DNA from 3 places in the Marinobacter sp. Hex_13 genome. Region 3 is predicted to be linked to each of the others. Evidence: predicted binding sites of a transcription regulator. Region 3 holds the regulator's gene; each other region holds the start of a gene.
The links. Region 3 encodes FliA, which starts transcription of late flagellar genes. Its sites were predicted from a motif close to CTAAAGTTTNNNNNNNNNNNGCCGNTAA; they were not measured.
Positions count from the first base shown of each region.

Region 1: a site for FliA is predicted at 3,302-3,329, ahead of AXW11_RS20040 (flagellar protein MotY). Genes of this name have one in related genera too.
Region 2: a site for FliA is predicted at 2,664-2,691, ahead of flgM (flagellar biosynthesis anti-sigma factor FlgM). Genes of this name have one in related genera too.

Region 1 is NZ_LSMM01000088.1:45,809-50,670, reverse strand. Features, by position in the region: gene AXW11_RS20055 (SDR family oxidoreductase) at 1-1,348, shown strand, start outside; gene rnt (ribonuclease T) at 1,407-2,042, opposite strand; gene pyrC (dihydroorotase) at 2,166-3,197, opposite strand; gene AXW11_RS20040 (flagellar protein MotY) at 3,364-4,287, shown strand; gene AXW11_RS20035 (histone deacetylase family protein) at 4,305-4,862, opposite strand, start outside.
Region 2 is NZ_LSMM01000046.1:10,005-14,866, forward strand. Features, by position in the region: gene AXW11_RS11975 (CheR family methyltransferase) at 1-695, opposite strand, end outside; gene AXW11_RS11980 (chemotaxis protein CheV) at 735-1,667, opposite strand; gene flgA (flagellar basal body P-ring formation chaperone FlgA) at 1,866-2,570, shown strand; gene flgM (flagellar biosynthesis anti-sigma factor FlgM) at 2,749-3,075, shown strand; gene AXW11_RS11995 (flagella synthesis protein FlgN) at 3,083-3,553, shown strand; gene AXW11_RS12000 (cyclic di-GMP-binding domain-containing protein, MshE-related) at 3,596-4,333, opposite strand; gene AXW11_RS12005 (peptidylprolyl isomerase) at 4,575-4,862, shown strand, end outside.
Region 3 is NZ_LSMM01000049.1:98,217-103,078, reverse strand. Features, by position in the region: gene AXW11_RS13005 (chemotaxis protein CheA) at 1-1,485, opposite strand, end outside; gene AXW11_RS13000 (protein phosphatase CheZ) at 1,503-2,291, opposite strand; gene cheY (chemotaxis response regulator CheY) at 2,313-2,696, opposite strand; gene AXW11_RS12990 (RNA polymerase sigma factor FliA) at 2,873-3,604, opposite strand; gene AXW11_RS12985 (MinD/ParA family protein) at 3,635-4,447, opposite strand; gene flhF (flagellar biosynthesis GTPase FlhF) at 4,494-4,862, opposite strand, start outside.

The sequences.
Region 1 (4,862 bases), on a different contig from region 3:
GACGATCGGCATCGAGGGCGGGCGCCTGAACATCGTGCCGGTGGATTTCGTGGTGAACGCCATGGACCACATCGCGCACCTGAAAGGGGAGGACGGTAACTGCTTCCATCTGGTGGATTCCGATCCGTACAAAGTGGGCGAGATTCTCAATATTTTCTCCGAAGCCGGTCATGCTCCCCGTATGGCGATGCGGATCGACTCGCGCATGTTCGGGTTTGTGCCGCCGTTTATCCGCCAGAGCCTGAAGAATCTGCCGCCCGTTAAGCGTCTGACTACCGCATTGCTGGACGACATGGGCATTCCGCCTTCGGTGTTGTCGTTTATCAATTATCCCACACGGTTTGACGCCCGTGAGACAGAAAGAGTCCTCAAGGACACCGGTATCGTCGTGCCGCGCCTGGAAAGCTATGCAGCGGTTCTGTGGGACTTCTGGGAGCGTAACCTGGACCCTGACCTGTTCAAGGACCGCACCCTACGTGGCACCGTGGAAGGAAAGGTCTGTGTGATCACCGGTGGTACCTCCGGTATCGGTCTGGCGACAGCCGAAAAACTGGCGGATGCCGGCGCTATCCTGGTGATTGGCGCGCGCAAGAAAGAACGCCTGATGGAGGTGGCTGCTGAACTGGAAGCCCGAGGCGGCAACGTTCATGCCTACCAATGTGACTTTGCCGACATGGATGACTGCGACCGGTTCGTGAAAACGGTGCTGGACAATCACGGCCATGTGGACGTATTGGTCAATAACGCAGGCCGTTCCATCCGTCGCTCACTGGCGCTCTCGTTCGACCGTTTCCACGATTTCGAGCGTACCATGCAGCTGAACTACTTCGGCTCCGTTCGCCTGATCATGGGTTTTGCTCCGGCTATGTTGGAGCGTCGTCGCGGGCACGTGGTCAATATCTCATCCATCGGTGTGTTGACCAACGCGCCCCGTTTCTCGGCCTATGTCGCGTCCAAGTCAGCGCTGGATACCTTCAGCCGTTGTGCGGCGGCGGAGTGGTCGGATCGCAACGTGACCTTCACCACCATCAACATGCCGTTGGTGAAAACGCCGATGATCGCGCCCACCAAAATCTACGACTCGGTGCCCACGCTGACACCGGACGAAGCGGCGGAAATGGTGGCAGACGCCATCGTGTACCGTCCCAAGCGCATCGCCACGCGTCTGGGCATTTTTGCCCAGGTCATGCAGGCGCTGGCGCCGAAGATGGGCGAGATCGTGATGAACACGGGTTACCGCATGTTCCCGGACTCTCCGGCCGCTGCCGGCAGCCGTTCCGGCGAGAAGCCGAAGGTGTCCTCCGAGCAGGTGGCCTTTGCGGCGATCATGCGGGGTATTTACTGGTAGTATTGCCCTTGGAGATCAAAAAAACCCCGCTTCGCGCGGGGTTTTTTGTGGCTGTCTATCAAGGTGCCTCTTCTGTGTCGTCCGGTATGGGCGGCGGTGGGAAGCCACCGATTTCGCGCCAGCGGTTGACGATGCCACAGAACAGATCTGCGGTTTTCTCTGCGTCATAGGCGGCCGAGTGCGCTTCCTTGTTGCTGAACGGAATGCCCGCCAGCTTGCAGGCTTGCGCCAGTACGGTATGGCCGTAGGCCAGGCCAGCTAGCGTTGCCGTGTCGAAGGTGGAAAACGGATGAAACGGGTTGCGGCGGATGTCTGAACGCAGGGCAGCGGCGAACACAAAGTTGTGGTCGAAGGTTGCGTTGTGGCCAACGAGCACGGCTCGTTTGCAATCGTGGGCTTTGACCGCCTTGCGGATGGGCCCGAAAATCTCGCTCATGCCTTCTCGTTCCGGAACGGCTTCCCGCTCCGGGTTCCACGGGTCGATACCGGTGAAGTCCAGCGCAGACTGCTCCAGGTTGGCGCCCTCGAAGGGGTCGATCTGCTGAACGTGGGTTTCAGCCCGCTTCAACCAGCCGTCCTCATCCATTGTCAGTATGACCGCAGCGATCTCCAGCAGGGCGTCCTTCTCAGGATTGAAGCCGCCGGTTTCCACATCCACCACAACCGGCAGGAAACCACGGAAGCGGCGGGACATGGGATGCGGTTCTTTATGTTCTTCAGTCACTTAAACTCCTGGAGTCTCTGGCCAGGGTTGCCGGCCTGGTACACAAATGATTGATAAGGAACGATTAACAGGGAACGGTTGGTCGGCTGATGTTCAGACAAGCCGCCATCTCAGGCTTTCGCCGGCCTTCAAAGGCACGATGGTACCGTCAGCCAGGGGCAGTTCGTCGGGCATCTCCCAGGATTCTTTCACTAGCGTGATGGTATCGCTGTTTCTGGGCAGGCCATAGAAATCGGCGCCATTAAAGCTGGCAAAGGCCTCCAGTTTGTCCAGCACACCCAGGTCTTCGAAAATCTCCGCATACAGGGGCATGGCGCTGAACGCTGAATAGCAGCCGGCGCAGCCACAGGCGGTTTCTTTCTTGTCTTTCGAGTGCGGCGCAGAATCCGTTCCCAGGAAGAAGCGGCGGTCTCCGCTGACCACTGCATCCCTTAACGCCTGTTGGTGCCGGTTGCGTTTGAGGATGGGCAGACAATACAGGTGAGGGCGAATGCCGCCGACCAGCATGTGGTTGCGGTTGTACATCAGATGTTGCGGCGTGATGGTGGCACCCAGATTGTCACCGTCATGGTCACGCACGAATTCGGCTGAATCGGCGGTGGTGATGTGCTCCAGAACCACCCGCAAATCCGGAAACGCCTCCATGGTCGGCGCCAGTACGCGCTTGAGGAAGATCTTTTCCCGGTCGAAGATGTCGATCTCTGCGTCGGTGACTTCGCCGTGGACCAGCAACAGCATGCCGCAGTCACTCATGGCCTCCAGTACCGGATAAATGTTGCGGATGTCGGTCACACCGGATGCGGAGTTGGTGGTGGCGCCAGCCGGGTACAGTTTGGCGGCAATCACGCCCGCAGCCTTGGCATCCCTGATTTGCGCAGGCGTAGTGGTTTCTGTGAGGTACAGCGTCATCAGCGGGTCGAACCCGGTGTCGCCGGCTGCGGCCAGTATCCTGCTACGGTAAGCCATGGCCTGTTCGGCTTCCGTCACCGGTGGCGCCAGGTTTGGCATGATGATGGCGCGGCCAAAGCAACGGGCGGTGGCGGGTACGACGTCCTTGAGAATGTCGCCGTCCCGCACGTGGAGGTGCCAGTCGTCAGGACGGGTGATGATCAGTTGTTCGGTCATTTACGGTTCCGGGATCTGCTGGGGCCCGTCAAACGTGAACCCCTGAAAGAAAAAATCTGGCGAAATTATATCAGAAGCCGACAGCGATTGTTTTGGCGGGCGTCCTAAAGAAAGACTGACTTCGGCCGTTACGAGGGTAGTGAATCTTTTCTGACGGATGGATGGTATGGCACGAATTTCCGCCTTCCTGCGTGGTGCAGTGGTTTCCAGTGCGATTGGTGCACTGACGGCAGGCTCTGTTGCGGTGCAGGCCGCCACCTTTGGCGCGGGTATCGAGAACAGCCAGTGGTACCTGTCGGAGTCCGTATTCGAGTGTACTTTAGTGCATCAGGTTCCGGGCTACGGCCGTGCCGTATTCCGCCACAAGGCGGGTGAGTCGCTGTCCTTCTTTCTGGAGTCGGAAACGCCGCTCATGCGTCCTGGTCAGGCTCAGTTGGTGATGGAAGCGCCGTCATGGCGCCCGGGAACCGCCCCCCGTCCCCTTGGTCGGGTTAACGTGGACGACAGTCGTCGGCCGCTGATGCTCGAGTCACGCCTCGCCATGGTGCTTGTCCAGAGCCTGCTGGAGGGGATGGACCCAACGGTTACGCGTGAGTCCTGGTACGACGGCAGCCTGGTTCGGGTGAAAGTGTCCAACATTAACTTTGCGGGCCAGTTCTCTGGTTATCGAAGCTGCACCGCCGGCCTGTTGCCGGTCAACTACGATCAGATCAAGCGGTCCCGCATTTCCTTTGCGTCAGGCAGCACCAGCCTGTCTGAAGCTGACCGTCGGTTTCTCGACAACATTGTGATGTACATCCAGGCAGATTCCACGGTGGAAAGGGTGTTCGTGGATGGGCATACCGACAGCAGCGGTAGCCGTATCGACAATCGCGCGTTGTCCGAAGAGCGGGCCAATGCGGTGGCGGATTACCTGATCGGGCAGGGCATTGATGCTGATCTCGTGACCACCAGGGCCCATGCGGACCAATACCCGGTATCACGCCGCGCGGCAGACAACCGGCGCACCACAATTCGCCTTCAGCGGGAAGGCGAACGGCCGGACCTGCAGCAAGCCAATGGCTACGAGGCCGCAACGCCAAATACCTGACATTGCGCGCGGCAATCTCAGTGGATGGCGTTGAGCACCTCAAGGTGAGCGTTGACACTCTCGGCCAGCGCCCTCAAATGATAGCCACCCTCCAGGGTTGAGACAATACGGTCGTTGGCATGGTCGCTGGCCACGCTGGTGATCATTTCCGTCAACCAGCGGTAATCCTCTACTTCCAGGTTCAGCTCCGCCATCGGGTCCAGTCGGTGGCCGTCAAAGCCGGCGGAGACTAGCACCAGTTGCGGGCGGAAGTCCTGCAGCCGTTTCAGCCACGCTGCTTCCACGATCTTCCGGTAGTCGTCTGCCGGAGTGCCTGCCTGGATGGGCGTATTGATGATGTTTTCCGCCTGGCGATGCACGTGGGAATGTGGGTAGAACGGATGCTGGAAACTGGAACACATCAGGATGCGTTCATCACCGCCCACGATATCCACCGTGCCGTTGCCCTGGTGTACGTCAAAATCAATAATCGCTACCCGCTCCAACTGGTGAAAGTTCAACGCCCGCATGGCGGCCAGCGCGATGTTGTTGTAGAAGCAGAAGCCCATGGATTTACTGCGTTCGGCATGGTGCCC
Region 2 (4,862 bases), on a different contig from region 3:
ATGTCCTTTTTAAGCTCTGCCGAGAAATAGATCAGTACGTTCCGGCACATAACGATATCAAACTTTCCGAGCATGTAGCGTTCGAGCAGGTTGAGTTCCCGGAACTCAACCATGCTCTTGATCTGCGGTCGGATTTGCCAGCTACCATTCATCGCGGGAGTGAAAAACTGCTTCTGACGCTCGGGCGACAGTCCCCGGCCAATGGCAATCATCTCATACTCGCCACGGCGCGCAACCTCAAGAACGCTTTTGGAGATGTCGGTGGCGGTGATCTTCACATCCCGCAGCCTACCCGGCCGTTGGCGACGAAATTCTTCAATAATCATCGCTACCGAATAGGGCTCCTGCCCTGTCGAGCAGGCTGCCGACCAGATACGGAGTGACTGCGCTGATTTTCTGTCGCCGAACTCCGGCAGCAGCTTTTCCTGCAGGATGCGGAACGGGTGATTGTCCCTGAACCAAAGTGTCTCATTCGTCGTCATCGCATCGATCACGACTTCCTTCAAACTGCTGCGACCGGTTCGCTTCACGCGATCCAGCAGATCACCCAGGGTACTCAACTTGTTCTCTTCCATGATCCGCCGTAACCGGCTTTTCACCAGGTACTGCTTGTTGTCCCCGAGCAAAATTCCACACGCATCCTGCAGGAATGTCTTAAACGCCTCGTATTCCTGTGGGGTTATCTCAGCTTTCATTGGATCTCAGTATCGAGTGGGTCGGAAGTGACACCGGCGTCACTGCTCGCGATCGACAATTTCCATAACCCTTTCAGCCAACTCATCGGGGCTGAATTTTGCCATGAAATCGTCAGCGCCTACCTTCTGCACCATTGCCTTGTTGAACACGCCACTCAAGGACGTGTGCAGCATGATGAATACGTCCTTGATTGCAGGCTCATTTTTGCACTTGGTGACCAAAGTGTACCCGTCCATTTCCGGCATTTCGACATCGGATATGATCAGACACAGGTGGTCGACGGCCTGGGAACCATCTGCCGTAACTTCTTTTAGATAATCCAGGGCCTGCTTGCCGTCATTTTTTGTCACCACCTCCATACCGATGGCCGTGAGGCACCGCTCTATCTGACGTCGGGCCACTGCGGAATCATCCACAACGAGCACTGGTAGATGGCCGGGCACCCGCTCTGAACTGCGGTTGCGGACGTCTTCGGTGACATCCTCCTCAAACGGAGAGACTTCAGAGAGTATCTTTTCAACATCGATAATCTCAATCAGCTTGTCTTCAAAGTGCGTTACCGCTGTCAGGTAAACGTCTTTGCCCGCCCCCTTGGGTGGCGGCAGGATGTCTTCCCAGTTCATATTCACGATGCGGTCGACACCAGCCACCAGGAAACCCTGGGTTTTTCGGTTGTACTCAGTAATGATCACGAAGCTGGTGGCCATCTCTTCCTTGGGAATACCGGGAAGCCGGATTGACATACCAAGGTCAATGATAGGGATGGTCTCGCCACGAATATGGGCCACGCCCCGAACCATAGGGCGACTGTTCGGCAACGACGACAGCCTGGGGCACTGCAACACTTCCTTGACCTTGAAGACGTTGATGCCGTACATCTGCCGGCCACGAAGGCGAAATAACAGAAGCTCCAGACGATTCTGGCCCACCAGCTGGGTGCGCTGATTTACACTGTCCAATACCCCTGCCATCGTTTATATCTCCCACTCGAAACGTCTTGCTGCCGGCACGCATCTTGCTGCGTTATTCTAGAAAGTCGCGTGGAACCGGCTATGTGCCGGTTTATTGACTCACTCGATAGGCTTAACGGCCGAATCCGGAAATCATTAGGATATTCCTGAACTCGGGGCTTTACCCGGTTAATGACAGCATAGGACAAACTGCCGCGTATGCGCATTACCAATTTCGCCATCATATTGTTATTCGCCGTAACAGCCGGCCCGGCAATGGCCTCCACGACCACGGCCGAACAAATTCAAAGCAGCGCGGAACAATTTCTGGAGGCATTTTCAGAGGCTCAGGCAAACGAAGGCTTTACGGTTTCCCACGATACTGGCCAACTCGACGCACGCCTCTCGCTCGCAACCTGTGATACCCCACTCAGCGTATCGTTCAGCGGCGACCCCTGGAGAACCACCCAACCCTCGCTACTGGTTTCCTGCGAGGGCGAGCGCCCCTGGCGCATGTTCCTTCCGGTATCCGTCACGATAACCGGTGAAGCCATGGTCGCCGCCCGCCCCCTGGGGCGCGGCGAACGACTGACAAAAGCGGCAATACAGTCGGATAACGTGGTGGTGAATTCGATTCGACGGGGCGCAATAACCAATGTCGACCAGTTAATGGGCATGGAAATGCGCCGCGGCGTGAACGCCGGTACCGTATTTACACCGGATTTGGTGCTGGCTCCGGCAGCGATCGAACGCGGAGACCATGTTATCATCAGCGCCCGCAGCGGAAATTTTTCGGTAAACTCAAGGGGTAAGGCCCTGGCTAGTGCCGGGATTGGAGAACAGGTTCTGGTTGAGAACCTCTCGTCCTCCCGCACCGTGCGTGCCCGTGTGACTGCTCCCGGGCATGTCGAGATTCCCATGTAACCTCGTTCCCGGCATTGATTCACCGGAAACGGCAATCTGTTGCCGGTTTTTTGGAAAGATGACAAGAGTGTCATTTAACTCTTGCAAAAATCGCTAAAGAAACGTCAGGCCATGCCGATAGACAGGTATGAAATTTTGGAGCCGCCCAACGCGGCCGACCAGTTAAGCAGGTAACGTTATGTCAGTTGACTTTAATGGAATAGGCCCAGGCCAGGTCAACACCCAGAAAACCACGGCCGATAAATCTTCCGCTACCCAGAGCACTCAGCCCTCTACAGCTGAGCAGGCAAAGACCCAGGCGCAAGGCGCCCGTGGTGAAAATGTCAATTTGAGCAGCCAGGCGAAGAACCTGAAACAGCTCGAACAAAAGCTCGGCAGTTATCCGGAAATGGACGATGACCGTATCGAGCAGATCCGCTCTGCCCTTGAAAGCGGCTCCTACAAGGTTGATGCAGAGAAACTGGCCCAGAAAATGCTTGAGATGGATGAAAGCATTTTCGGGTGAGTAGATCATGGCCGCAATTGATGAACTGAAAGACCTTTTATCTCAGGATATCCGTCAACTCGAATCCCTGGCGGACGTCCTGCAGCAGGAAAAAGCCTGCCTTTCCACATCTGATATCCGTAAACTCGAATCACTGACTGGCGAGAAAAACACTCTGTTGGGTCAGATTCGTGAACGGGCCAAACTCAAAATCCGCCTTCTGGTGTCGATGGGGTTTCGACCTGAAAACGGAGCACCCTCACGGTTTATTCTCAGCGCCGGCCTGTCAGATGTTTACGACTTGTGGCGGGAGGCCGACGAACGCCTTAAGACCTGTCACCAGTTGAATAGCAATAATGGGCGGGTTGTCAGTCACCTTCAGAAGCGCCTTTCACGTCTTACTGATATATTCCGCGGCGTTTCCGGGCACCAGACCCTCTACGGTGCTCAGGGCGAGCAAAAGGCCGTATCACACCGTACCGTTCTGGCGAGCGCCTGACGGCTTCTGGGCTCCGCAAACGTCGGAGCCCAACGCATCCCATCAGCGAGTATAGATCGTCATCTGTGAATCGGGATGGAAGCGGATATTGTCGAGTGCAATGTTCCCCATGGACGGTCCCTGACTGCCGCTGACCCGTATATTGTCCATGCGGATCTGTTCGATCCTTTCCGGGAACGCCAGGGTGAGTCCGCCATCGTCACGAACCATGTAACGGGGAACATCATCCCGATAATGCACACCGGATATCGTCAGATCAGAATCCAGGAAGTTCAGCACCGGCACGAAAATGTTCGCTGTTAGTTTCAGGCCTTCGATGACATCCGGATCAACCTCTCCTGTCCCGTCGTTACTTCCGGTCATGGCAGATACCGTGGCGATACGATCCAACAAGGATTGATCACCCTGCCCCGACACGCCGGCCATCTCGTCGTCATTAAGCGGCGCCAAACCGGCACGCTCGTACAATTGCGCGGCGTCCGTAACGTCTCGTGAATCATTCGTGGTGCTGCCAGCGGCAAAACTGACCAATGGCTGAAAAGGCAATACCGCCATAGTGACCAGTGCAGCCGCGTTGCGGTAACGGGATTGGTGCTTGAGAACCCGATGCAACTCGCGCTCGGTAATCCAGCCGGACTGTATAAACACCTCGCCGAGCCGCTGACCGGTCTCATGCTGTAGGCGCAGGCCCTCTTCCAACTGAATTTCGGAAAGGTATCCCCGGTTTATCAGCAACCGACCGAGACGGGATTTTTCTTCGAAGCCCTGACGGATTTTCAAGGTATGCCTCCAATAGCTTCACAGTGATTGCCGTACAACCTGGCCCGGTCAGAGTGCATCAATGCCACTGATGCGATAAAAGGTTAGCTGATAGTCATGAACTCCGCAGGGAATATGCCCGACTTGACAAGTATTATCTGCTAACATCCTGCAACAGACTGGATTCATGGGAACAGTATCGCAGCAAACATTCCCGAAGCTACCTACTATTCCCTGAACTAACTACGTGAGCCATTATAGAATGACAAATTTCGTAAAACCGTTTCGTTATGTGATGCAAATCGCTCTATCTGTAACCTTCATGCTGGGTATCGGCAACTGCCTGGCGGCAGAAGGGCAACAGAATGAGCTGCCCCAGGTGATTATTGAAACCAGCGAAGGTGCCATTGAGGTGACTCTGCGCCCGGACATCGCTCCCGAGACCGTTGAGAATTTTATTACCTATGCCAAAAACGGGTTCTACGAGGGAACGCTGTTCCATAGGGTCATTCCAGGTTTCATGATCCAGGGCGGCGGTTTTGATCAGGAT
Region 3 (4,862 bases):
ACCAGCACCGTCGTCTTCGATGGACAACAGGATGTGGTCGCCTTCCTGCTCAGCCGACAGCGTCACACGACCCTGACGAGGCTTGCCCGCCTTTTCACGAACATCGGGTGCCTCTATACCGTGATCAACCGAGTTGCGAACAAGATGGACCAGAGGATCGGACAGCGCCTCGACCAGGTTTTTGTCCAGGTCGGTCTCTTCGCCGTGCATCTCAAGGTTGATTTCTTTCTTCAGGCTGCGTGCCAGGTCGCGAACCACCCGCGGGAAGCGGCCAAATACTTTCTTGATGGGCTGCATCCGCGTTGCCATCACCGCTGACTGAAGATCGGTGGTCACCACGTCCAGGTTGGAGACGGCTTTGTGCATATGCTCGTCTTCACTCTGGGCGCCCAGACGCTGCAACCGGTTACGCACCAACACCAGTTCACCCACCATGTTCATGATGTCGTCCAGGCGCTTGGTATCCACCCGCACCGAAGTTTCAGCCACTGGTGCATTCGCATCCCGTGCCGGCATCGCGGGCGTTACGCCTGCCTTGCCATTATCCGCAGGCGCTTTTTCGGGCTTACCAGTCGGTTGCGCGGGCTTGTCAGCCTTGGCACTGGGAGACGTGGCCGACGGCTGCTTTGCAGCAGGCCCAGGGGCCGGCTTGGCAGTTTCTGCCGTAGGGCTACCACCCTTGCCGTGCAGGTCATCCAGCAACTTTTCGAACTCGTCGTCCGAAATCAGGTCGTCGCCACCCTTGCTGTCACTGGCCTCATCACTGGTAACCTTGTCGCCCGAGGCATCCTGGCTGTCAGGGGCTGCCTTGCCGGTTTCAGGCGGGCCTGAGAACTGGCCCTTGCCATGCAATTGGTCCAGCAGGGCCTCGAATTCATCATCGGAGATGTCGTCTCCGCTCCCTCCGTCACCGCCTGAAGATTCATTGCCGTCGTCACTGGAAACCGGAGCGCTGGTCTTTTCCTCTTCCAGGGCATCCAGCAACCGCTCGAATTCGTCGTCGGTAATATCACCGCCATCGTCTCCAGAACTGGCTTCGTTGCTCTCGTTCTGTTCTTCGCGAGCGACCGCTGCGTTTGCTGGCAACGACTCCCCTGCCGGCTGCGCCAATGCGTCCAGAGCGGCAATCAGTTCCTCGGGAGCTGGCGTCGGTTCCTCGTGGTGGCGAACCTGTTCAAACATGGCATTGACGTGATCCAGGGCTTCCAGCACCACGTCCATCAGTTCCGAGTCCACCTTGCGCTTGTGGTTGCGCAGGATATCGAAGACGTTCTCCGCGGAATGACAGCAGTTCACCAGGGCATCGAGTTGCAGAAACCCAGCGCCGCCTTTTACGGTGTGAAAGCCTCGGAAGATGGCGTTGAGCAGATCGCTGTCGTCCGGGTTTTGTTCCAGGTCGACCAGTTGCTCCGACAGCTTTTCGAGTATCTCGCCTGCCTCAACAAGGAAGTCCTGCAGGATCTCTTCATCGGCATCAAGCGCCATGCGTTACCCTCTCTTACTCAGAAACCGAGACTGGACAGAAGATCATCAACATCGTCCTGTCCCGATACTACGTCTTCGCGTTCTTCGGCCTTGATCTGTGGACCAACACCCTGTTCCGCCGATATCTTTTCCCGCTCTTCCAGTTCATGCACGGTGCCGGTCATCTGGTCCACATGACTCGCCATCACTACAAGGCTCAACAGATGCTCTTCCACCTCTTTAACCAGAGTGGTGACCTTTTGGATCACCTGCCCAGTGAGGTCCTGGAAATCCTGGGCCAGGAGAATTTCCGACAAGTTGTCGTACATCGCCCCGGCATCGGTATTCAGGGTCACGAAAAACGTGTCGATACGGGCATAGAGCTCACGAAATTCAGCCGGCGCCATCTCGCGGCGACGCAGTTTCTGCCACTGGTCTCTCAGCTCGGCGGCTTCGTCGCGGAGGGCGCTGGCCTTGGGCATAGCCTCCTCAACCAGATCCATGGTCCGATTGGCCGCTTTACCGGTCATCTGAACCACGTACTCAAGGCGATCCGACGCATCGGTCATCTTCGACAGAGCTTCTGACTGTTCGGCGTTACGGGGATCGATCTGGAAATTGCGGATCGCCTCGTGGAGGCTGCGGGTCAAGCGGCCGACTTCCCGATACAGGCTCTGGTCCCTCACCTCGCTCAATTCATTGATCAGCGTCATCGCGCGGCCATAGTCCCCGGCGTTGACCTGTTCAACCAACTCGGCCGCCTGGCTGCGGAGTTTCTCCGTGACCTCCGGGTCGAGCCCCTGTGGGTCTTTTTTTCTATTGCTCATGGGAGCCGTCCGACCTCTGAATTACTGGATGCGTTCGAAGATCTTCTCAATCTTCTCCTTGAGTACGGCTGCCGTGAAGGGCTTGACCACGTAGCCGTTCACACCGGCCTGCGCAGCAGCGACAATCTGGTCGCGCTTCGCCTCGGCGGTCACCATGAGCACAGGCAGGGTTTTCAGGCTGTCATCGGCACGGACTTCCTTGAGCAGATCGAGTCCGGACATCCCTGGCATATTCCAGTCAGTTACCAGAAAATCGTATTTGCCGCTCCTGAGCATAGGCAGTGCTGTATTGCCGTCGTCTGCTTCGTCAGTGTTGGTAAAACCGAGATCGCGAAGCAGGTTCTTAATGATCCGTCGCATTGTGGAGAAGTCATCCACAATCAGGATTTTCATGTTCTTGTCCAATGGGACCTCCAGTTAAAAACGCCCGGAATTCGTTTTTGGCTTCCGGCTCACAGTCTAGCAGGCCGGTAGTTTAACCGCTTATTGTGTGGCCTTTGAGCCGGTTGTAAAGCACCGGTTACCAAAAGGCTACAGTAAAGAATGCCTGGTAACGCCGTTCAATGGGACTGGCGGCCTGTTCAGCTCTGCCAACCAGTAAGACGCCCCCGCAGACGGAGCGCGGCCTGGCTGTGAATCTGGCTGACCCGGCTTTCACTGACACCCAACACAGCACCAATTTCCTTCAGGTTCAATTCTTCCTGATAGTAAAGGCTGAGCACCAGCTTTTCTCGCTCGGGCAGGTCACCAATCGCAGCTGCCAGGCTCTTCCGGAAGTTGTCAGACGCCAAGCCATCCAACGGGTTATCACTGTCCTCTGTTTCTTCTATCGGCAGCTCGCCGGATTCATTGAGCTCATCCAGGCTAAAAAGTCGGCCACTGTTAGCATCGCTCAGGGAGGAATAGTATTCGTCGAGGTCCAGCCCCAGCTCCTCGGCTACTTCCGAGTCTTGAGCTTCCCGACCCAGGCGGTCCTCGACAGCCTTGATGGCTTTGGCAATGCGGCGGGAGTTCCTGTGGACGGATCGAGGTACCCAGTCACCTTTGCGAATTTCATCTACCATGGCTCCGCGAATCCGGATCCCGGCGTATGTCTCAAAGGTAGCCCCCTTGTCGGAACTGTATCGCTGTGCAGCTTCCAACAAGCCAATCATGCCTGCCTGCATAAGGTCATCCAGTTGGACAGATGCCGGCAGCCGCGCCATGAGGTGAAGCGCTATTTTTTTGACCAGCGGGGCCTGCTCCTCAACGAGCTGGGAAGGTCCTCGTGTACCCGTCCGGTTGTAGGTTCCAAGTTCTTTCGCCAATGTCATGTATCCGGCTATTCAGTGACAGGATCAAAATCAGACTTCGACGAGCCGCTCCACAAAGAATTCCAGATGTCCCCGGGGCGATGATGGCAGCGGCCAGCTATCCACTTTCTCCGCGAGGCTCTTGATCGCCAACGATGCTTTTGCCCGCGGATAGGCGTCCAGCACGGCACGCTGGCGCTGTACCGCTTTTTTTACGGCCTCGTCATACGGCACCATACCCACATATTGTAGTGCCACATCAAGAAAGCGCTCGGTAACCCGGGTCAGTTTTTCAAACAGATGGCGACCTTCCTGCTCATTCCTGACCTGATTGGCCAGTATACGGAAGCGGTTGGTGCCGTAATCCCGGTTCATAAGCTTTATAAGGGCGTAGGCATCGGTGATAGAGGTAGGTTCATCACAGACAACCAGTAATAGTTCCTGTGAGGCTCGGAGGAAACTGACCACCGATTCGGAAATACCCGCAGCGGTATCAACGATCAGCACATCGATCTGGTCACCCAGTTCGCTGAACGCGTTGATCAGGCCAGCGTGCTCCAGATTGGAAAGCTGGGTCATGCGTTGGGTACCTGAGGACGCGGGCACGATTTTGATGCCACCGGGGCCGTTGACCAACACATCCCGAAGGTCACATTCCCCGGCGATGACGTCCTGGATATTACGATTGGCGGTAATACCAAGCAGAACGTCAATGTTGGCAAGGCCCAGGTCGGCATCGAGCAGCACCACCCGGCGTCCCATTTGTGCTAGGGCGATGCCAAGGTTCACTGATACGTTGCTCTTGCCAACGCCCCCTTTCCCGCCGGAAACGGCAATCACCTGTACCGGATGTGGTTTGCTCATACTGACTCTGATCTCTTGCCGCGTTTAACCGCAGGCTGTGTTGTTTTTAAACAGCGACTGCCTGTTGCTGCTGGAGTTTCTTCAGCCTCTCCACGGCCAACCGCACCAGCGGAATGGACTCAGCGTGGTGCAGGTCTTCCGGGATTTTCTGCCCGTCGGTGTAATACGCCACCGGCAATCCCGTTTCCATGACGAATCCCAGCGATTCACCCAGGGTCAGTGCTTCATCGATTTTGGTCATCACACAACCCGTAAGATTTGCCATCTTATAGCAATGCCAAACGGATTTCATGATGCGCGGCTGACTGGTTGCCGAAACCACCAGATGGGTTCGAATCCGATGGTGACTGCGAGCCAGCTCCATAAGCTGCTCCTCGTAGCCCTTGTCGGTGCTGGTCAGGCCAGCGGTATCAAT